Regions from separate parts of the Pectobacterium artocarpous genome, predicted to be linked through region 1. Evidence: predicted binding sites of a transcription regulator. Region 1 holds the regulator's gene; each other region holds the start of a gene.
The links. Region 1 encodes PurR, which represses purine synthesis genes. Its sites were predicted from a motif close to CANGCAAACGTTTGCNTG; they were not measured.
Positions count from the first base shown of each region.

Region 1 (7,820 bases):
ATCGCTGGAAACGTCTGGGCGGGTGGCCGATTGCGCAGGAAGAACATGTGCTGGAAGACGCGTCAGTTGAAGACTGAAAAGACGGGAAAATCAGAGATAAAAGAACGGGTGCCATAAGGCACCCGCTGGAAGGATTTACGCTCGCATGGTAATGACATGTGGCATCGTCATTACATCAAAAGAACGCATCACTCTTGATCGGCCTGCTGCGCTTTGTACTTGTCGGCCGTTTCTTTGATCAGCGGTTGCAGTTCACCACGCTGGAACATTTCAACTACGATATCACAACCGCCAATCAGCTCGCCGTCAACCCACAACTGCGGGAATGTCGGCCAATTCGCATATTTCGGCAGCTCAGCGCGAATATCCGGATTCTGTAAAATATCAACATACGCAAAACGCTCGCCGCATGCAGACAACGCCTGAACCGTCTGTGCGGAAAAACCACAGCTTGGCAATTTAGGGGAGCCTTTCATGTACAGCAGAATCGGGTTTTCAGCAATTTGGCGCTGAATTTTTTCAATTGTCGGTGTCGTCATCTTCTTGCTTCCTTAAACCTATAGGATGGCTAACGTCCAAAACGCTAGCCATGAGCCGCCGTCAGAGGTACTACGACAGCGACATTGACTCAGTGATATTGTACCGATGCCACCAGCCACAAAAAAACGCCATTTTTTGTAGGGGTATTTTCCCTGCACGTTATTCGCCATTGATGAAATCAACGCCAGAACGCGTTGATAAATCAATCGAAAAAACAACTATTAATGTTTTTTCACTATTCTGTATGAATAAAGCGGCCATGCCCACTTTTTTATGCCGCCGTTTTCAGGAATACTGTGCGGATTGAGCGAGTTAAGGATTATGTTCGGTTACTTTTATCATGCGCTTGTTTATTACTCTTTTTATATTATTTTTCAGCAATCTATCCCTGAACGTCGTTCAGGCTGCGCCGCATACCCCACATTCTGCGCTAAAGAAAAGCACCGTTGAAGAAACCAATAAGAAAAGCCGTCAAACAAAGGGTAATGCGAAATCACCGACACCAATCAAAAGCAAAAAACCAGAACCTACCGCTGCCATTACGAAAACCACCCCCCGCAGCGCGAACAAATCAACAGAAAAAAAGCTGTCACGGACGCAAAGCAGCACACCCGCACTAGTGAAAAAAAACCTCAAAAAGCTGAAGCCTGAAAAACAGAAGCAGACAACCGCACAGGTCAGAGTCAAAACCGGGCTGAAGAAGACGGCGCTTAAGACAAAAGCGGAGAAAGATCCGGCCCCTAGAGAAAAAGGCATGGCGCTGAGTGCGGCGCATAAAAAGCGTTATCAGCATGCCAAAACGACAGCAATGAATAAGTTGATGAGCCAGATAGGCAAGCCTTACCACTGGGGTGGCTCATCTCCCTTTACCGGATTCGACTGTAGCGGACTGGTCTATTATGCGTACAAAGATGTCGTTAAGATCCAGATTCCACGTACCGCTAACGAAATGTATCATCTGCATGATGCCGCTCCGATTAAAAAGAGCGAGCTGGAAAGCGGCGATTTGGTCTTCTTCCGTATCAATAATCGCGGCGCAGCCGATCACGTCGGGGTTTATCTGGGAGAAGGGAAGTTTATCCAGTCGCCGCGTACAGGTTCAGATATTCGTATCAGCAAGTTGAGTGAAGATTATTGGCAGGAGCACTACGTTGGCGCGCGTCGCGTGGTAACACCACAGACGATTCGTTGAGAAACAGATTACATAAATCGATTCAGACACATTTTATGCAATATAAACGTGTCTGATATACCAAAACCACACAGAAGCATCGTTCGGTTAGTTCAGCACCGCAACAAAACTGAACACAATGATCATCGCCAGTGCGCCAACCGTTGTCAGCAAAGACATCTTTAGATCTGTATTCATAAACCACTCCTTATTAACGAACAAATTTTACCTGAAAGAGGAAACCGCCCTTTACAGCGAACCCATTCAGGCGCTTAAATCCACAAACAATAGGGTTATTACGATTCTTTCATAATTTCAGTGAAAAATCTCGGACGAATGCATCACTAATAGTATAAATTAGCCCTTTCACTTTCATGATAAATCGGACACAATCCGCTGTTTATGAAAGCGCTGCGTATCGGTCGAAAAACGTCAAGCCTGATCCCTTCGGTATAACATTCGGCATTCTCCTTCTGAAATCCTGTTTTTTAGCTTAGAAGAAGAACTTTAAACGCAGGCAAACGATTAACAATATACTTACGTCTGTAACAGGTAAGTTCAGGAGTCATTTTTAGATGGCAACGATTAAAGATGTGGCAAAACGTGCTGGCGTTTCCACCACAACCGTATCGCACGTGATCAATAAAACACGTTTCGTCGCCGAAGAGACTAAGGCAGCCGTCAGGGCGGCAATCAAAGAATTACACTATTCGCCCAGCGCCGTCGCCCGCAGCCTCAAAGTTAATCACACTAAATCAATCGGTTTGCTGGCCACATCCAGCGAAGCCCCCTATTTCGCCGAGATCATCGAAGCCGTCGAAAACAGCTGCTATGCCAAAGGCTACACGCTGGTGCTGTGTAATTCGCATAACGACATCGGTAAGCAGCGCGCTTATCTCTCCATGCTGGCGCAAAAACGCGTGGACGGTCTCCTGGTGATGTGCGCCGAATATCCACCAGAGCTGTTGGCGATGCTGGAAGATTACCGCAGCATTCCGATGGTCGTGATGGACTGGGGACAGATACACAGCGATTTTACCGATACGATTATCGATAACGCCTTTGAAGGCGGTTATATGGCAGGCCGCTACCTGATCGAACGCGGTCATCGGGATATCGGTGCCATCCCCGGCATTCAGGAACGCAACACCGGCAGCGGGCGCTACCTCGGCTTTTTAAAAGCCTTGAAGGAAGCAGACATTACTGTACGCGAAGAGTGGGTGGTTCAGGGCGATTTCGAGCCGGAATCCGGTTATAAAGCCATGCATCAGATTCTCGCGCAGAAACAGCGACCAACGGCCGTATTCTGCGGCGGCGATATCATGGCGATGGGCGCTATCTGTGCGGCAGACGAACTGGGTCTACGCGTGCCGCAGGATATTTCGGTGATCGGTTATGACAACGTGCGCCACGCGCGTTTCTTTACGCCGGCGCTGACCACCATTCATCAGCCCAAAGAGCGACTAGGTCAATCCGCCTTCGCGATGTTGCTGGATCGTATTACCAGTAAGCGGGAAGATGCGCACGTCATTGAAGTCCATCCGACGTTAATTGAGCGACGCTCTGTGGCAGACGGCCCTTACCTCGACTATCGCCGCTAAACGCGGCGACACGATACAGACAACTTTCTTATTCCAGCCAGTTCTCCTTTATGCTTCAGCCAATTTTCTTGTATGCTGGCTGAAGTCGTTCTAAATTAAATACCGCGTTTCATTTTCTCTGGTGACAACCGATACGTCGGCTGCGATAAGTGCTGTCCAGGTATGTTTTACGATACTTTTACACGTGAAAAGTTAAGGAGACATGATGGGTTTACCTTATACAGAAGAATGGGATAACGATATCGCTCCCTGGTTCCACATCGTGCAGGACATGTTGGATGCAGCGGATATCACCATAAACGGCCCTCGCCCTTTTGACATCCACGTAACCCATCCCGGCTTTTTTAAACGTATTCTGCGTGAAGGAGCGCTGGGATTGGGAGAAAGTTACATGGACGGATGGTGGGAATGTGAACGACTTGATATGTTTTCCCATCGCGTCCTGCGTGCGGGGCTGGAGGCGAAACTGCCCCGCCGTCTGCACGATCTTACGCGAGTAGCCCTTTCTCGTGTCATGAATCCGCAATCCCGCAGACGCGCTCAGATTGTTGGCAAAGCGCATTACGATTTAGGCAATGACCTCTTTACCCTGATACTGGATCCTTACATGCAATACTCCTGTGCTTACTGGAAACAAGCACAGACGCTGGAACAGGCACAGGAAGATAAACTCGCCATGATTTGCGAAAAGCTTCAGTTAAAATCGGGAATGACGTTGCTGGATATTGGCTGCGGCTGGGGAGGACTTGCAGAATTCGCAGCTCGCCACTACGGTGTGTCGGTTTATGGTGTCACCATTTCCAGAGAGCAGCAGATGCTGGCACAACAGCGTTGTCAGAATCTGAATGTCACGATTGATCTACAGGATTACCGCGATCTCGATCGGCAATTCGACCGCGTGGTGTCGGTAGGCATGTTTGAACACGTCGGGCCACGCAACTATGATCGCTATTTTCGCGTCGTACGGCGTAACCTAAAGCCTAACGGGCTGTTTCTGCTGCATACCATCGGAGCCAATAAGACCGATCCACATGTCGATCCCTGGATTCATAAATACATCTTCCCCAACGGCTGCATTCCCTCTATACAACATATTGCACAGGCAAGTGAGCCTTATCTGGTGATGGAGGACTGGCACAATTTCGGGGCCGATTACGATCGTACATTAATGGCGTGGCATACGCGCTTTCAGCAAAGTTGGCCACAGCTTTCCACTCACTATCCTGCCCGCTTCCGCCGGATGTTCAGCTACTACCTTAACCTCTGTGCCGGTGCCTTCAGAGCAAGAACGCTCCAACTCTGGCAAGTGTTGTTCAGCCTGGAGGGAATCGAAGGGGGAATACGCGTCTCACGCTGACAGAAAAGAAAAAACCGGACGAGGCTGTTCGTCCGGCTTACGAGAACAGGCAACGCAGAAATTACTCTTCTTTGCCCAAGTCGCTCACCTGCTTGCTCGCCAACACGCGCTCAACCGTATCCACCACAGCCTGGGTCTGCGGATCGATTTCAATATTAATGCGATGTCCCAGACGTTTCCGTCCCAGCGTAGTGCGATTCAGCGTTTCGGGAATTAAATGCACGCAGAAACGCCCACGCGTCACTTCCCCTACCGTCAGGCTGATACCATCAATCCCGACGAAGCCTTTATGCAGCACGTATTTCATCAGCGCTTCATCTGCCAGACGGAACCAAATCTGATGGTTATTCTCTGAAACCTGAATCTTCACCACTTCCGCCGTACACATAATATGGCCCGACATGACGTGTCCACCGATCTCGTCACCAAACTTCGCGGCACGCTCAATATTCACGACATCGCCTTCATGAATATCGCCCAGATTCGTTAATCGCAGTGTTTCTTTCATGAGATCGAAGCTGACGCGATCGCCGTCAATGGCGGTTACCGTCAGGCAGCAGCCATTGTGCGCCACCGAGGCACCGGGTACAAGTCCAGGCAGCAGATCGTGCGGGAGTTGGACAACGTGCGTGCGAAAGTTGGATTTTTCTTCAATCGACACCACTGGCGCGGTGCCCTGAACAATACCGGTAAACATACGGTTTGCCTCTTAAAAACAAAGAAATGATTTTGTGCAGTGTGCCCGATATTTAGCTGAAAACCAAACCGGAATACCGCACACCACATTGCTATCGGAACCGTAGCGTAACAAAAAGAATATATTCTCTTCCATGCTGGTTTACTTTCGTTAAGTCGTTACAATGATCCTCTCTTTATCCCGATCTGTTTCTTATATCTGAGTTATTTATTCCGCCGTCAAGTCATTCAAGGAAGGTATCCGTGCAACAGTATCTGACAGAAGCGCGTAAATTATCGGCGCTTGCTGTTCCTGTCATTATTGCGCAAGTGTCTCAAACATCAATGGGCGTCGTTGACACCGTCATGGCTGGTGCCTATAGCGCCACCGATATGGCCGCCGTTGCTGTAGGAACGTCTATCTGGCTACCCGCTATTCTTTTTGGTCACGGTCTGCTGTTGGCGCTGACGCCTGTTGTCGCACAGCTCAACGGTTCCGGCCGACGCGATCGCATCTCGCATCAGGTGCGGCAAGCCTTTTTCCTAGCCGCTATTATTTCTGTCTTTACGATGCTGATGCTGTATCAGGGGGAATATGCCATTAACCTGATGAGCGACGATTCGCCAGAGCTGGCGGAAAAGGCCATTGGCTACCTGCATGCGCTGCTGTGGGGCGTACCTGGCTATCTGTTCTATCAGGTTTTGCGCTGCCAGTGCGAAGGGCTGTCCAAAACCTACCCTGGCATGATGATTGGATTCATCGGGTTATTAATCAATATCCCGATCAACTATGTCTTTATCCACGGTAAATTTGGCATGCCCGAACTGGGCGGCGTAGGCTGCGGCGTCGCTACCGCATCGGTTTATTGGATCATGATGCTGTTGATGATGGCCTATACCCAACACACTTCCTGGCTACGCGACATCCGGCTGAATCGTCCGGCATTCCGCCCGGATTTTTCCGTATTAAAGCGCCTGTTTGGCCTCGGTTTACCCATCGCGCTGGCGCTGCTGTTTGAAGTCACCCTGTTTGCCGTAGTGGCGCTGTTGGTGTTACCGCTGGGCGTTGTCGATGTGGCAGGTCACCAGATTGCCCTGAATTTCAGTTCGCTGATGTTCGTCCTTCCGCTCTCGGTTGGCGTCGCCACCACCATTCGTGTCGGACATCGGTTAGGGGAAGGTTCGGTCGAGAACGCTCGCATTGCCGCGCATACCGGCATTCTGGCCGGCGTGGCGTTAGCCAGCTGTACGGCCATTTTCACCACGCTGCTGCGTGAGCCTATCGCGCTGCTCTACAATCAGGACCCGCTGGTGGTGGCAATGGCTTCTCAGCTCATGCTGTTGGCTGCCGTTTATCAAATTTCCGATGCCGTTCAGGCCATCGGCAGCGGCGTATTGCGCGGGTATAAAGATACCCGGTCGATTTTCTATATTACGTTCACGGCATACTGGATGCTGGGGTTACCAAGCGGCTATCTTCTGGCCTTGACGGATATCGTCGTACCGCGCATGGGGCCTGCGGGTTTCTGGTGTGGTTTCATCATTGGTTTGACAGCAGCAGCCGTGATGATGGTGACCCGCATTCGTTTTCTTCAGCGCCAGCCTGCCGCACAGATTTTAGCGCGCGCCGCCCGCTAGATAACGTTTATCCATTTTGAGTCGAAAAAAACGGCGAAATGGACACAAGCACAGCAATCGCACTGGTAAGAGCACAAAATTGCATTTTTCCTCTTGCCAGTTTTCCCCTTGCTCGCTACTATTCGCCTCGCTGTCAGACAAGCAGAACGGTATCTTAATGCGTTCATAGCTCAGTTGGTTAGAGCACCACCTTGACATGGTGGGGGTCGTTGGTTCGAGTCCAATTGAACGCACCATTCCCTATTTTCGGTATAATTTACTTTCCACCATTTCTTACTGAAAATAAACGGCTATATCCTCTGTTGCATCTGCTTTATTATCTTCCCGCAATATCGATTTAATTCCGTCTACCCCTGGCCTGCTATTCAGGTTGTTCAGCGTCCTATGTGATGCTGTCCCGAATATTTAGCGAGGTGATGATGCAGCAAAGAAAGCCCCCCGCTGTTCAAGGAATTTGCCGCTCCGTTCAGGGAGTTTATGTTGAAACTGAAGAAACAGTCTGCTGCCGGATAAATTGAATAGGTATCACGGCGGAACATAATGCGCCCCACGCCGCATCAATACCAGCATGGAGCGCGTTTATGCCTTACTCTGCCAGATCGAAGCGATCCGCATTCATCACTTTCACCCAGGCAGCAACAAAGTCATTCACAAACTTTTCTTTATTGTCGTCCTGTGCGTACACCTCGGCGTAAGAACGCAAAATGGAATTGGAACCAAAGACCAAATCCAGACGCGTCGCCGTCCATTTGACTTCACCCGTTTTACGATCGCGGATTTCATACAGGTCTTTACGGTAGGGCTTCCACGTGTATTTCATATCGGTCAGGTTGACGAA
Region 1 covers NZ_JBJXVK010000001.1:53,794-61,613, reverse strand. Annotated here, with positions in the region: gene rnt (ribonuclease T) at 1-77, shown strand, start outside; gene ACKQAD_RS00275 (Grx4 family monothiol glutaredoxin) at 189-539, opposite strand; gene ACKQAD_RS00270 (C40 family peptidase) at 881-1,732, shown strand; gene cydH (cytochrome bd-I oxidase subunit CydH) at 1,820-1,909, opposite strand; gene purR (HTH-type transcriptional repressor PurR) at 2,287-3,312, shown strand; gene cfa (cyclopropane fatty acyl phospholipid synthase) at 3,518-4,669, shown strand; gene ACKQAD_RS00250 (riboflavin synthase subunit alpha) at 4,731-5,366, opposite strand; gene ACKQAD_RS00245 (MATE family efflux transporter) at 5,609-6,982, shown strand; tRNA gene ACKQAD_RS00240 (tRNA-Val) at 7,142-7,218, shown strand; gene katG (catalase/peroxidase HPI) at 7,569-7,820, opposite strand, start outside.

Region 2 (7,820 bases), on a different contig from region 1:
TGATGTCATCCCGTTTCCACAGGTTCAGCAGCGGCTGAAAACCTATCTTGAAGACAGCGATGCGCAGGTTTGGCTGGTAACTGGATCGCCGCAGCGACTGGTGGAACAGGTTTATCATGATTCCCCTTTTCTGCCCGGCGTGCGCCTGATGGGAAGCCAGATTACACGTCGCTACGGCGGCTGGGTATTGACGTTGCGCTGCCTGGGGCATGAAAAAGTCGTTCAGATGGAGCAGCGTTTAGGCGCGCCGCTCAAACTCTACAGCGGTTACAGCGACAGTAAGCAAGACAACCCGCTGCTCTATTTCTGCGAACACCGCTGGCGAGTCACCCCTAAAGGTAGCCTGCAACAGCTGGAATGATTTTTTCAGCCCTTCATCTATGTATAATGCGCCGCCAAAATATCAACAATTGAGCGAGGAAATGTGGGTAATCTGCGTAACGATGAATACTGGATGCGCCATGCATTAACGCTGGCTCAGCGCGCTCAGGATGAAGGTGAAGTGCCTGTTGGCGCGGTGCTGGTGCTGGATAACGAAGCGATCGGCGAAGGATGGAACCGGCCGATAGGGCATCACGATCCTACCGCACACGCGGAGATTATGGCGTTGCGACAGGGAGGGCAGGTGTTGCAGAACTACCGCCTGCTGGAGACAACGCTGTACGTCACGCTGGAGCCTTGTATCATGTGCGCGGGTGCGATGATACACAGCCGTATTGGCCGTCTGGTTTACGGCGCGTCAGATGAGAAAACAGGAGCCGCGGGGTCGCTGGTGGACATTCTGCGCCACCCGGGTATGAATCATCAGATTGTGATTGAATCCGGCATTCTGGCTGATGAATGCGCTGCAACGCTCAGCGCGTTCTTCCGCTTGCGCCGTGAGCAGCATAAAGCCCGTCGGGCGGCAGAGAAAAACGCCGCGCAGTAGGAATAGTCGCTTTAATGCAGGCTTATTCCGGCACCTTGTTGAGAGGAACGGCCGGATAGCCCTGTGCGATCTGGGTCTGTTGCTGTGCCTTAGCTTCTTTTTCTATCAGGTAGCCTTCCAGACTCACCATATAGCGCCGAATGTTTTCCACATAGTTGTAGGCTTCGTGTCCGCGCGCGTAGCCGTAGGTGGTTTGCGTGTAATAGCGCTTTTGGCTTAGCATCGGCAGACGCATTTTCACATCGACCCAACTGTCAGGGTTACCTTTCTGTTTTTCCGTCAATTTGCGTGCATCAAGCAGGTGGGCGTACCCCATATTGTAGGACGCCAGCGCAAACCAGATTTTTTCATCCTCCGGGATGGTGTCCGGCATTTTCTGCATCATGTGTGACATATACTGCGCGCCGCCGCGAATACTTTGTTCAGGATCGACCCGATCGGTGACGTTCAGGCTTTCTGCGGTGTTGCGCGTGAGCATCATTAGCCCGCGCACGCCGGTCGGTGACGTCGCCTGTGGGTTCCAGTGCGATTCCTGATAAGAGATGGCGGCCAGCAGCTTCCAGTCGATATCGGTGGCGTATTTTTCAAACAGTGGGCGCAGGTCTGGCAGCGTTTCATCAATCGCGCTCAGGAACGTGGTGGTATCGACATAGTCAAACTCGCCAACGTGACCGAGATATTTCTCCTCCAGACGCGCGCGCGTCCCGTCTTCGACAATCTGGCTGAAGAAGTCCAGCAGTGCGGCAGACAGGCTGTCATCGTGCGAACGGCGCATATACCAGGTGACCGGTTCTTCGTCGCTGAGATCGAAGGCGACGGCGAGCTGCGGATGGATACGCTGCATTAAACCGATGGTGACCGAATCACCCAGCGTGTAGTCCAGCTTGCCGTCGGCAACCTGTTTCAGTAGTTCCTGCGTGCTCTGGTCGGAGGCGGATTCCCAGTTCAACTGCGGGTATTTTTCTGTCTTTAGATCACGCAGCGTGGCGGCGTGCGCGGAACCGGATGTGACGACAAGCCGACCTTGCAGCTTATCCAGCGTTTTCGGACGAGGCGAGCCGAGGCGGTAGACCATCTGTTGTGAAATGGAGTAGTAGGTTGGGCCAGCACGGAAGCGTTCCAAACGCTCATGATTGTAAATCAGCCCGGCAGCCAGCAGATCAGCGTCGCCACTGTCCAGATCGTTAAACAGTTCGTCAAGATTCTTACGTGACGAAACCACCAGCTTGACGCCGAGGTAGTCGGCGAAACGTTTTGCCAGTTCATAATCCAGACCTGTCGGGGATCCGCTGCTCAATGCATAAGTCAGCGGTGAATTAACGGTGCTGATACGCAACTCACCGCGTGAGAGGATCTGCCTGAGCTGGACATCCTGGCTACTACGCCAGGGAATGCTTGGCCATAGCGCTAACGCCAGCAGTAACGTGATAATCCCGATGAAAAAATAATTTAATTTTAAAGGCTTCAAATAGTTATCTCTCGGCGGCCGTGCGGCCAGTCTGTCTGTAACGGCAGTTTTTTTATACGTCATTTCCCAGAGTGAGGGCATTTTGCTTAACAAACCGCCAGTGTGCAACTTTTATTGATTTGGTCACCGATTAATCATTCTCCGGATAGGATATGAAATTATCGCCACGCAAACGGTTTCGTCCGGGGGAAGGATTCTCTATAATGTGCGCGTTTCCCCCCTGTTGTGCCCAATGGCTGTATCGCAGCCAGTGCATCGAAGACGAGAGAATTTTAGATTATGGAAATACTGCGTGGTTCACCTGCTTTATCGGCTTTTCGTATTAATAAATTGCTGGTCCGCTGCAAAGAGCACGTTTTGCCGGTCAGCGATATCTATGCTGAATACGTACATTTCGCCGATGTCAGCGCCCCGCTGAACACCGATGAACAGGCCAAACTGACACGTTTGCTGAAGTATGGTCCTTCTCTCGCGGAGCATGAGCCGCAAGGTCATTTATTATTGGTCACGCCGCGTCCCGGCACCATTTCGCCGTGGTCTTCCAAAGCAACGGATATCGCCCATAACTGTGGATTAAGCAAGGTACTGCGTCTGGAACGCGGTCTGGCTTTCTATATTCATGCGCCTACGCTGAGCGATGAACAATGGCAGCAACTGGGGGCATTGCTGCATGACCGGATGATGGAAAGCGTATTTAGCGACCTGAAACAGGCCGAAGCGCTGTTCTCTCATCATCAGCCTGCACCTTTCAAACGCATCGAAATTCTGCTGCAAGGGCGTCAGGCGCTGGAAGAGGCTAACGTCCGTCTGGGACTGGCATTGGCGGAAGATGAAATTGATTATCTGCTGGAAGCCTTCGCCAAACTGGGGCGCAATCCTAACGATATCGAGCTGTATATGTTCGCACAGGCGAACTCTGAACACTGTCGCCACAAGATCTTTAATGCTGATTGGGTGATCGACGGTGTCGCTCAGCCAAAGTCACTGTTCAAAATGATCAAAAACACGTTTGAACACACGCCCGATCACGTTCTCTCTGCCTATAAAGATAACGCCGCTGTCATGGAAGGTTCCGCCGTCGGTCGTTTCTACACGGGTACTAACGGGCAATATACTTACCATCAGGAAGATGCACATATCCTGATGAAAGTTGAAACGCATAACCACCCAACCGCAATTTCGCCGTGGCCGGGTGCTGCAACGGGCTCTGGCGGTGAAATCCGCGATGAAGGCGCTACAGGCCGTGGCTCCAAGCCGAAAGCGGGTCTGGTGGGCTTTTCCGTCTCGAACCTGCGTATTCCCGGCTTTATCCAGCCGTGGGAAGAGGAAGAGTTCGGCAAGCCAGAACGTATTGTCAGCGCGTTGGATATCATGACTGAAGGCCCATTGGGCGGCGCGGCATTTAACAACGAATTTGGTCGTCCTGCACTGACGGGCTATTTCCGTACCTATGAAGAGCGCGTTGATAGCCACAATGGCGCAGAGCTGCGTGGCTATCATAAACCGATCATGCTAGCGGGCGGCATTGGTAACATCCGCGCCGATCACGTTAAGAAAGGTGAAATCAGCGTTGGCGCCAAGCTGATTGTACTGGGCGGACCGTCCATGAATATCGGTCTGGGCGGCGGTGCGGCATCTTCTATGGCATCAGGTCAGTCTGATGCGGATCTGGATTTTGCTTCGGTACAGCGCGATAACCCGGAAATGGAGCGTCGCTGTCAGGAAGTGATCGACCGCTGCTGGCAGTTGGGGGAAGCCAACCCGATCCTGTTCATTCACGATGTCGGTGCAGGCGGCTTGTCCAACGCAATGCCGGAGCTGGTAAGTGACGGTGGCCGCGGTGGTCGCTTTGAACTGCGCGATATTCTGAACGACGAGCTGGGCATGAGCCCGCTGGAAGTCTGGTGTAATGAATCGCAGGAGCGCTACGTTCTGGCTGTTGCGCCAGAGCAACTGGCACAGTTTGATGAAATTTGTCGTCGAGAGCGTGCACCTTATGCGGTGATTGGTGAGGCGACGGAAGAATTGCATCTGACGATGAACGATCGTCATTTCAACAACAAACCTATCGATTTACCGCTGGATGTGCTGCTGGGTAAAACGCCAAAGATGTTGCGTGACGTTGAGCGCAAGCAGGTTGAAGGTACGCCACTACAGCGTGATGACATCTATCTGGCTGAAGCGGTCGAACGCGTGCTGCACTTGCCTGTGGTAGCAGAAAAAACCTTCCTGATTACCATTGGCGACCGCTCTGTTAGCGGTATGGTGGCACGCGATCAGATGGTTGGCCCGTGGCAGGTGCCAGTAGCTGACTGTGCCGTGACTACCGCCAGCCTGGACAGCTATTACGGTGAGGCGATGTCTATCGGGGAACGTGCACCAGTTGCGCTGCGTAACTTCGCGGCATCCGCGCGTTTGGCCGTAGGTGAAGCGTTGACGAACATTGCCGCCACGCATATCGGTCCGCTTACCCGCGTGAAGCTGTCTGCGAACTGGATGGCGGCCGCAGGACATCCGGGCGAAGATGCCGGACTGTACGACGCGGTGAAAGCCGTGGGCGAGGAACTGTGCCCGGCACTGGGTCTAACGATCCCGGTCGGTAAAGATTCCATGTCGATGAAAACCCGCTGGCAGGAAGGTGGCGAAGATCGCACGGTTACCTCGCCGATGTCACTGGTGATCTCAGCGTTTGCGCGCGTGGAAGACGTGCGTAATACGGTCACGCCACAGCTGCGTATCGGGCAGGATAATGCGCTGCTGCTGATCGATCTGGGGGCTGGCAATAAGGCACTGGGCGCGACGGCACTGGCACAGGTTTATCGTCAACTCGGTCGTAAGACGGCTGATGTTCATAGCCCAGAGCAGTTGGCGGGCTTCTTTAATGCCATGCAACAATTGGTTGCGGACAACGCACTTTTGGCTTACCACGACCGTTCAGATGGCGGCCTGCTTGTTACGTTGGCAGAGATGGCGTTTGCAGGGCATTGCGGCATTACCGTCGATATTGCGTCTCAAGGCGAAGATACGCTGGCGACATTGTTTAACGAAGAGCTGGGGGCCGTCATTCAGATTCCAGCCGCACGTCGTGCCGAAGTGGAGGCCGTTCTGGCGCTGCATGGTCTGGCCGATTGTGTGCATTACCTCGGTGAGGCTGAAAAAGGAAAGCGTTTCACCATCAATCAGGGTGCAGAAGCGATCTATCAGGAAAGTCGTTCGACGCTGCGACGCTGGTGGGCTGAAACTAGCTGGCAGATGCAGCGTCTGCGTGATAACCCGCAGTGTGCCGATCAGGAACATATTGCCAGACAGGATGATAACGATCCCGGTCTTAACGTGTCGTTGACCTTCGATCCGCAGGAAGATATTGCTGCACCTTATATCGCTAAGAATGCCCGGCCTAAAGTGGCCGTCCTGCGCGAGCAGGGCGTGAACTCTCATGTAGAAATGGCGGCAGCGTTCCACCGTGCTGGTTTTGATGCGATCGATATCCATATGAGCGACCTGTTGGCGAATCGCCGTAACTTGCAGGATTTCCAGGCGCTGGTTGCCTGCGGTGGCTTCTCTTACGGTGATGTGCTGGGCGCAGGTGAAGGCTGGGCTAAATCTATTCTGTTCAACTCCCGCGTGCGTGATGAATTCGCTGAATTCTTCCTGCGTCCGCAGACGCTGGCTCTGGGCGTATGTAACGGCTGCCAGATGATGTCCAATCTGCGTGAGCTGATTCCAGGGGCCGATCTCTGGCCGCGTTTTGTCCGCAATAAATCTGACCGTTTTGAAGCGCGCTTCAGTCTGGTCAAAGTGGAGAAAAGCCCATCGCTGTTCATGAACGATATGGCAGGCTCGCGCATGCCGATTGCTGTTTCACACGGTGAAGGACAGGTTGAAGTTCGCGACGATGCGCATTTAGCGGTGATTGAAGAACGCGGCCTGGTAGCGCTGCGTTACATCAACCACTACGGGCAGGTCACTGAGAACTATCCGGCTAACCCGAATGGCTCACCAAACGGTATTACGGCGATAACCAGCTCCAGCGGCCGTGCAACCGTCATGATGCCTCACCCTGAGCGTGTGTTCCGCACTGTCAGCAACTCTTGGCACCCAGAAGAGTGGGGAGAAGATGGTCCGTGGATGCGTATGTTCCGCAATGCACGCAGACAGCTTGGCTGAGTGAATGTCTGATAGTGAAGGGGCTTCGGCCCCTTTTTCACGTCCCGTTTTCTCCATTTGTCGTTTTTTCGCGACGGGTTGGTTTTTTCTGTCTCTAATTGGTGACATTTAACTGTTTGATTTATATAAGATGCATGACTATATTATAAAGCTGTCTGTTTTTAGCGACATAAATCGCCTTTTTGCCACACACTTTCGTTATTGTTACCCTGGATAATGGGTTTTTGGGCGAGAGTTAAATTAAAAATCATTTATAATCATGGTTTTATTTTTTATCGTCAATGCTTGGCATGATAAGTGCTATATAACTCACGTTGCTCATTCAACTGGTTATGATTGCGTTGCTGACTGGCAAATATTTTCGCTCATAACATCTGGAATGATGCCAAAAGAAAGGGTGCCTATCGTCCACCAGACCGATAACAGGGCGTGAAAACGAACGTTATCAAGCATCGGGCGACACGTTGAGTGAGGCACCGCCTATTCAATTACGCGGCCAGAGGGAGCGATTCTTCTGGCCGCGTGACGTTTGACTCCCCGTCACCCATCCTCCTGAGAATCCCCTTGATTGCTTTTTACGGCGTTACTTTTTACGACGTTATATTGTCATTCACGCCGTATTGCGAAGCGTCGCGCGTGTTACAAGGGAAAACGTTGAACTTTTATAAGACTCGGTTAGCATCAATGCGGATTCGATAGGTAACGAGATGATTTCTTTGAAACGATGGCGTTTATTCCCGTGTTCCCTGCGGCAATTAGTTATTATGGCGTTCTTATTGGTGTTGCTGCCGCTGTTGGTGCTGGCCTACCAGGCTTACCAAAGCCTGAACATGCTGAGCGAACAGGCTGCCGATATCAACCGGACAACGCTGGCGGATGCCCGCCGCAGTGAGACGATGACCAGCGTGGCGCTGGCGATGGAGCGTAGTTACCGGCAGTACTGCGTATTGGATGATCAAACGCTAGCGGCGCTCTATCAGAACCAGCGTAAACAGTATTCGCAAATGCTGGACTCCCACGCGCAGGTGCTGCCCGATCCCCGCTATTACCAGACGCTGCGTCAGCTTCTTACTCAACTCAGCGAAATACGCTGCCATAACAGTGGCCCGGAACAAATTGCATCCAGCCTGTTGGAAGGGTTTTCTCGCGCTAACGGACAAATGGTGCAGGTAACGCGTGACGTCGTGTTCTCCCGCGGGCAACAGCTCCAACGGGCTATTTCCGAACGCGGCCAGTTCTTTGGCTGGCAGGCGTTGC
Region 2 covers NZ_JBJXVK010000029.1:9,195-17,014, forward strand. Annotated here, with positions in the region: gene yfhb (phosphatidylglycerophosphatase C) at 1-361, shown strand, start outside; gene tadA (tRNA adenosine(34) deaminase TadA) at 425-928, shown strand; gene mltF (membrane-bound lytic murein transglycosylase MltF) at 951-2,459, opposite strand; gene purL (phosphoribosylformylglycinamidine synthase) at 2,676-6,563, shown strand; gene ACKQAD_RS17440 (sensor histidine kinase) at 7,271-7,820, shown strand, end outside.
Region 2: a site for PurR is predicted at 2,562-2,579, ahead of purL (phosphoribosylformylglycinamidine synthase). Genes of this name have one in related genera too.

Region 3 (7,820 bases), on a different contig from region 1:
CCGGTGCATCGAGGATCTCTTCCTCTTTGCGGAACACACTGATGACCTTAAACACCAGGCTCATCCCGATACCGACAACGGTCGCCAGCGCCATGCCTTTCAGCTCAGTCGCGCCCAGATGCACTTTCGCACCGCTGACGCCGATGATCAGAATCACGGAGGTCAGGATCAGGTTTTGCGCTTTGTTGTAATCCACTTTGGATTCGATCAGCACGCGAATACCGGAAGCCCCAATCACACCGTACAGCAGCAGCGATACGCCGCCCATGACCGGAACGGGTACAGCCTGAATCGCCGCAGCCAGTTTGCCCACGCAGGAGAGCAGGATCGCGAGGATTGCCGCACCGCCGATAACCCAGGTACTGTACACTTTGGTAATCGCCAGCACGCCGATGTTTTCGCCGTAGGTTGTATTCGGCGTGGAGCCAAAGAAGCCGGACAGCACGGTAGACATGCCGTTAGCGAACATGGAACGGTGTAGACCTGGTTCACGCATCAGGTCTTTCTTCACAATATTCGCCGTTACCACCAGGTGACCGACATGCTCAGCAATCACCACCAGTGCCGCAGGCAGAATCGCCAGAATGGCAAACCACTCAAAGCGTGGCGTATAGAATGTCGGCATCGCGAACCAGTGCGCTTCACGAATCGGGGTCAAATCCACCACGCCCAGCGCAAACGACAGCGCATAACCTGCCAGTACCCCGATCAGAATCGGAATGATCGCCAGAAAACCGCGAAATAGCACAGAACCCAAAATGGTGATCGCCAGCGTCGCCAGTGAAATCGTCACGGCCGTGGAGTCGACAGAGGCACCATCAGCAGGCAACAGTCCGGCCATTCCAGCCGCCACGCCAGCCAGTTCAAGGCCGATAACCGCGACGATCGCGCCCATCGCCGCAGGCGGAAACAGCACATTCAGCCAGCCAGTGCCCGCTTTCTTAACAATCAGGGCCACCAGACAGAACAGCACACCGCACATAATGAAGCCCCCCAGAGCGACTTCATATCCCAGCGGTAATAGCAGTAAAACCGGGGAAATGAACGCGAAGCTCGATCCCAGATACGCCGGGATTTTTCCCTTACAAATGAATAAATAAAGCAGGGTACCCACGCCGTTGAATAACAGTACGGTTGCCGGATTGATCTTGAACAAAATGGGTACCAGAACGGTAGCGCCAAACATCGCAAACAGATGCTGGAAACTCAACGGGATGGTTTGTAACAAGGGCGGTCGTTCACTTACCCCGATGGCGCGACGAGTCATCTTCAATATCCTCTGTAGTGTTGCTATTTATGTGTGCAGGTATACCCGCAATGGCTGCCAGACTTATACCGCCCCACCGCAGTGAAGCAGGAGAATGTTGGCTACTGATGTAATAAAGCACCGCGTGTGACGTCATGCAGGCTGTGGCGAACCATAGGAAATACTTAGGTTCATACCAAAAAAAAGCCGACTAATAAGTCGGCTTACCTGTTATTTCGTACCAAATATTTTATCGCCCGCATCGCCCAGGCCCGGCATGATGTAACCCTGCTCGTTGAGGCCTTTATCGATAGATGCCGTGTAAAGCTCAACATCTGGGTGGGCTTTTTCCAGTGCGGCAATCCCTTCCGGCGCCGCGACCAACACCAGCACCTTAATGCTGTGACAGCCCGCTTTTTTCAGCAGATCGATCGTCGCGATCATTGAACCGCCGGTCGCCAGCATGGGGTCAACCACCAGCGCCATGCGCTCTTCAATATTGGACACCAGCTTCTGGAAATAAGGAACAGGCTCCAGCGTTTCTTCATCACGGTAGATGCCGACAACGCTGATACGTGCGCTAGGGACATTTTCCAGCACGCCTTCCATCATTCCCAACCCTGCACGCAGAATCGGTACGACGGTAATTTTTTTGCCTTTGATCTGATCGACTTCAACCGGACCGCACCAACCATCAATGGTGACCTTCTCAGTGACCAGATCGGCAGTTGCTTCATAAGTCAGCAAACTTCCCACTTCGGAAGCCAGCTCACGAAAACGCTTCGTGCTAATATCGTTCTCACGCATCAAACCCAGTTTGTGTTTGACGAGTGGGTGTTTCACCTCGACGATCTTCATCTTTATCTCCCCATCGGCTAGTGGACGGACAAAAACGCCATGCGCGTTTTTAAACACCGCTTGCGGCGGCCCGCAGGGCGGCGGGCACGAGAGCCCGTCGTAAAAAAATCGCGGGATTATACCGCCTTTTTTGCTTAGCGCCATACGATTAAGCCTGATCCAGATCAACCGAGAAAAGAAATTGTCGCCGTTAATGAAAAATCGCCAGCCGATGACTCATCACTCGCAAACGATTGCCTACACTGTTAGAATTAGCGCGCACTATTTTTACCACAGTATGTTTTCCAAATAATACCGTGTTTTCTGAATACGACCCGTAACCTTCGTGGGGACTCAGCAGTGACCGACAAAACCTCTCTCAGCTATAAAGACGCAGGCGTGGATATCGATGCAGGTAATGCATTGGTGGACCGTATCAAAGGTGTAGTGAAACAGACTCGTCGCCCGGAAGTTATGGGTGGATTGGGTGGTTTCGGTGCCTTGTGCGCCTTACCGCAAAAATACCGCGAACCGATTCTGGTTTCCGGCACTGACGGAGTCGGCACCAAACTGCGCCTGGCGATGGACCTGAAGCGCCACGATACCATCGGCATCGATCTGGTTGCGATGTGCGTGAACGATCTGGTGGTTCAGGGCGCAGAGCCGCTGTTCTTCCTCGACTATTACGCCACAGGCAAACTGGATGTCGATACTGCTGCCAGCGTCATTACTGGTATCGCGGATGGCTGTAAGCAGTCAGGTTGTGCGCTTGTCGGTGGCGAAACCGCCGAAATGCCGGGCATGTACCACGGTGAAGACTACGACGTGGCTGGCTTCTGCGTCGGTGTTGTCGAAAAATCAGAAATCATTGACGGCAGCAAAGTTCAGAACGGCGATGTTCTGGTCGCTCTCGCGTCCAGCGGCCCGCACTCAAACGGCTATTCTCTGGTACGCAAAGTGCTTGAAGTCAGCAAAACCAATCCAGAGCAGTTCGAGCTGGAAGGTAAACCGCTGGCCGACCACCTGCTGGCACCGACCAAAATCTACGTGAAATCCATCCTTTCTCTGATTGAGAAAGTAGACGTTCATGCGATTTCTCACCTGACCGGCGGCGGCTTCTGGGAAAATATCCCACGCGTTCTGCCAGAAGGTATGCAGGCAACTATCGACGAATCCAGCTGGCAATGGCCTGCGGTTTTCAACTGGCTGCAACAGGCTGGGAATGTCAGCCGCCATGAAATGTATCGTACTTTTAACTGCGGTGTTGGTATGATCATCGCACTGCCAGCCGAACAGGCAGACGAGGCCGTTGCATTACTCAACAGCAGCGGCGAAAACGCATGGAAAATCGGCGTCATTACTCAAACCGATGCCGGAGACGCAGTGGTTATTAACTGATGAAAAACATCGTTGTGCTGTTTTCAGGTCATGGAAGCAACTTGCAGGCGTTAATTGACGCCTGTAAGAATGGACGCCTTAAGGGAAAGATCGCCGCCGTATTCAGTAATAATGCGGAGGCATACGGGCTGGAACGCGCGCAAAATGCTGCTATTCCTACGTGTGTTCTAAACCCTGAAGATTTTGCCGACCGCGCTGCGTTTGATGCCGCACTGGCAAACGACATTGAGCAATATGAACCGGCGCTGGTAGTTCTGGCAGGCTACATGCGGATTCTTAGCCCAGAATTTGTTGCTCAGTTTGCGGGTAAAATGCTGAACATTCACCCTTCTCTGCTGCCTAAATATCCTGGCCTGCACACACACCGCAAGGCGCTGGAAAATGGCGATCGAGAACACGGGACTTCCGTACATTTTGTCACCGATGAACTGGATGGCGGCCCACTGATTCTGCAAGCGAAAGTGCCGGTATTTAGTGACGACACTGAAGAAAGCCTGAGCGAGCGCGTGAAAACGCACGAGCACACGATTTATCCGATGGTCATTAACTGGTTCCTGAATGGCAGACTGGTGATGCGGGATAATGAAGCCTGGCTGGACAGCGTGCGTATTCCACCACAAGGCTACGCTGCCGAGTAATTCAGCCTGCGCCTCATCTTAGTAAGGCTCTTCTTTGGAGCCTTACTTTCTCCGTCGTTCTGCGCGGCCTTTCCAACGCGCCTCTTCAGACACTTTCGCTACGCTTTAAATATTTACTAATCTTGACGAAAAATATCACTAACATTCAGATAAAAAAGAACATTTCTATCAACTGGGATTAGACGCACTTTTCATCGGTTGAAAACGAAAATGACAATGACTATCTTTCCCCATCCTAAATTTTGTGAACTCCATCATGCGTACTGCCTTACTGCTTTGCCTGCTTTTTCTCAGCCCACTTTTGCAGGCAAAAACCGTCACTGATATTTTGGGCCGACAGGTGGAGATCCCAGACAGCCCACAGCGCATCATTCTGGGCGAGAGCCGCATGCTGTATACGCTGGCGCTACTTCAGCCTGATAACCCAGCAAAGCGTGTCGTCGGCTGGCCGGGCGATATGGCACGCTATGATGCGCAAAGCTGGTCACGCTATATCGAAAAATTCCCACAGCTTAACCAGATCCCACAGTTAGGTAACGGCAGCCTGCAAGCGATGAACGTAGAGATGCTGCTGCCGCTAAAACCCGATCTGGTCATTCTTCCCAGACTGGCAAAAAACCCGACCAATGAAGATCTCCTGCAACAGACGCTGACACGTGCAGGGATCCCTTTTATTTATATCGATCTGCGTATCGACCTGCTTAACAACACGTTGCCCAGCATTCGTCTGCTCGGTGAGGTGCTGAACCAACCCCAGCGCGCAAACGCTTTCAGCGATTTCTATCAGCAACATATGGATGTGATTCGCCAACGCATCGCGCAATACCACGGCAAGAAACCGACGGTTATGTTGCATCTGCATCTGGGCAGACGTGACACCTGCTGTACTACGGCAGTCGGCGGCAGCCTTGGCGATCTGCTGACTTTCGCTGGCGGCGAGAATATTGCTAGCGGCACTATCAACAGCGTCTACGGCGAACTGAGCCCGGAGCGCGTGCTGGCCGCCAACCCCGATGTTTACATCGCCACCGGAATGGCTGGGCCTGAGGGCAAGCGCTTCTCCAGTCTGATGCTCGGACCGCGGGTTAGCGCGGCACAGGCGCAAGAGAGCTTCGACACGCTCATTCGTCAGGAACCTATTTTGTCTCACCTGCGAGCCGTACAAACCGGTCGTGCCTGGAGCATGTGGCACAACTTCTATCTCAGCCCGTACCACGTCGTGATGGTTGAGATGTTTGCCAAGGCGCTTTACCCCGATCGGTTTGCCGATATCGATCCGCAACTAACGCTACAACAGCTCTATCAACAGTTTTTACCTATTGAATTTTCAGGGATTTATTGGAGTCAAATTTCGAATGAGTAAGCTTGTTATAAGAAAGAATACGTTCCGTCACGGCTGGCCGCTGCTGGCGCTGCTGCCGTTTAGCATTCAGGCAGCTATTGTTGATAACAAAACTGTTGATAGCAAAGAAGACACCATGGTGGTGAATGCCACCACGGGTGCTCAGGCAGGAAAAGAGACCGGCTATCAGCCGCATAAAACCGTGACTGGCACCCGCACTGAAAGCCGCCTGCTGGATGTCCCACAGGCGGTTAACGTTGTCCCCACGCAGGTGCTTGAAGATCGTGCGGTACGCAACATTGATGAGGCGCTGTATAACGTCAGCGGTATTACACAGTCAAATACGCTGGGAGGCACACAAGATGCCATCATCAAACGCGGTTTCGGTGATAACCGTGACGGTTCGATCTTTCGTGACGGCGTGCGCTCCATTCAGGCACGTAACTTTACGCCCAGCAGCGAGCGCGTCGAAGTGCTGAAAGGCCCAGCCTCTATGCTCTACGGCATGGGCGAACCCGGCGGCGTGATCAACATCGTCAGTAAAAAACCTGAACTTGTACAGAAAACGCACATTGAAGGCTGGGGAAGCAGCTTCAAGGGCGGCGGCGGACAGCTGGATGTCACTGGCCCGCTAGGCACGTCTGGCTTGGCTTATCGCATGGTGGTCGATCATGATGAAACCGACTACTGGCGCAACTTCGGGCGCAACCGCCAGACGACCATCGCGCCCTCACTCATGTGGTACGGCGAAGACACCACGGTGCGCGTGGCCTACGAACATATGGAATACCTGACGCCTTTCGATCGCGGCACCATTATCGATACGAAGACGGGCAAACCGGTTAATACGCCGCGCGATCGTCGCTTTGATGAAAGTTACAATGCGACACGCGGCGATCAGGACAGCATCACCATGCAGGTTGACCGTAACCTGAATGACCGTTGGAAAAGCAGCCTGACCTACTCGTACAACCGCAACCGCTATAGCGATAATCAGGCGCGGGCCATGAGCTATGACGCCGATAGCGGAATACTCACCCGTCGAGCCGACGCTACCGCTTACGCGCATTCTCAGTCGCAGATCGTGCAATTGACCGCCAATGGCGATGTAGACTGGGGACGTATCAATCATCAGTTATTGTTTGGCTTTGATTACGAAGCGGATAGAACATTCCGTGGTGATATGATCCGTGGGACAAATACGACCTTCAATATCTATAACCCTGTTTATGGTCAGTTAGCCGCCTCCACACGCGTCATCGCCTCAGACAGCGACCAGCACGAAAATATCGACAGTACCGCATTCTTTATGCAGGACAGCATTCGTCTTAACGATCGTTGGCAATTGCTGGGTGGTCTACGTTATGACACCTTCGATGTGATGGCGGGTAAAGGGCGTCCGTTTGTCACGCGAACGGATAGCACCTACAGCCGCGCCGTACCGCGTGCAGGTATCATCTACAGCCTGACGTCCTACTCGTCGCTCTATGTCAGCTACAGTGAATCATTTAAACCGAACTCCTCTATCGCAACGCAAATCGGCTCGCTACCGCCAGAACTAGGGCGTTCTTACGAACTCGGTGCCAAATGGGATCTGCCCAACCGTATTACGGGTAACATAGCCTTGTTCGATATTGAAAAACAAAACGTGATGGTCGATGAACTCATAAATGGCCAGACGGTAACGCGCACGGCAGGCTCCGTACGTTCACAAGGCGTGGAATTGGATTTGGCGGGCAACCTCACAGATTCACTAAGCCTAATCGGTTCTTATGCCTATACCGATGCTCGCGTCACAGCCGATCCTGAAAACACCGGTAAGCGTATGCCTAACGCCGCGCGTCATACTGCTTCGCTGTTCCTGACGCAGGACTTTGGCAATATTGGACTGGCAGCCGGTGACGATCTGCGCGCGGGTGCAGGTGCTCGCTACGTCAGCCGCCGCGCGGGTGATGCAGCAAACACCTTCTATTTGGATGACTACACTGTCGCCGATGCCTTTGTCGCCTATAGCCTGCCGCTCAACGGCTACAAGGTGAAATGGCAGCTCAACGTGAAGAATCTGTTTGATCAAACCTATTACCCATCCAGCGGTAACAACCTACGTGTTGCCATCGGCGAACCGCGTCAAGTGGTGCTGCGCGCCAGCGTCGATTTCTGATGAACTTTCGCCCCGTATCGCATCGATACGGGGCATCTTGCTATTCGCCATTCCATATTGGGAGTTCAGCACCCGCCTCCCCACCGCTATACTAGCGGTGGCATATTCATGCCAGCGTGACGCCGGCAATGCCGTTTCACGTATCTCTTATCTATTAAGGATTCACTATGTCCGGTACGAGCAATTCCGTTCGGCTAC
Region 3 covers NZ_JBJXVK010000035.1:18,121-25,940, reverse strand. Annotated here, with positions in the region: gene uraA (uracil permease) at 1-1,267, opposite strand, end outside; gene upp (uracil phosphoribosyltransferase) at 1,478-2,104, opposite strand; gene purM (phosphoribosylformylglycinamidine cyclo-ligase) at 2,444-3,481, shown strand; gene purN (phosphoribosylglycinamide formyltransferase) at 3,481-4,119, shown strand; gene ACKQAD_RS18885 (ABC transporter substrate-binding protein) at 4,376-5,482, shown strand; gene ACKQAD_RS18880 (TonB-dependent siderophore receptor) at 5,475-7,622, shown strand; gene speG (spermidine N1-acetyltransferase) at 7,790-7,820, shown strand, end outside.
Region 3: a site for PurR is predicted at 2,327-2,344, ahead of purM (phosphoribosylformylglycinamidine cyclo-ligase). Genes of this name have one in related genera too.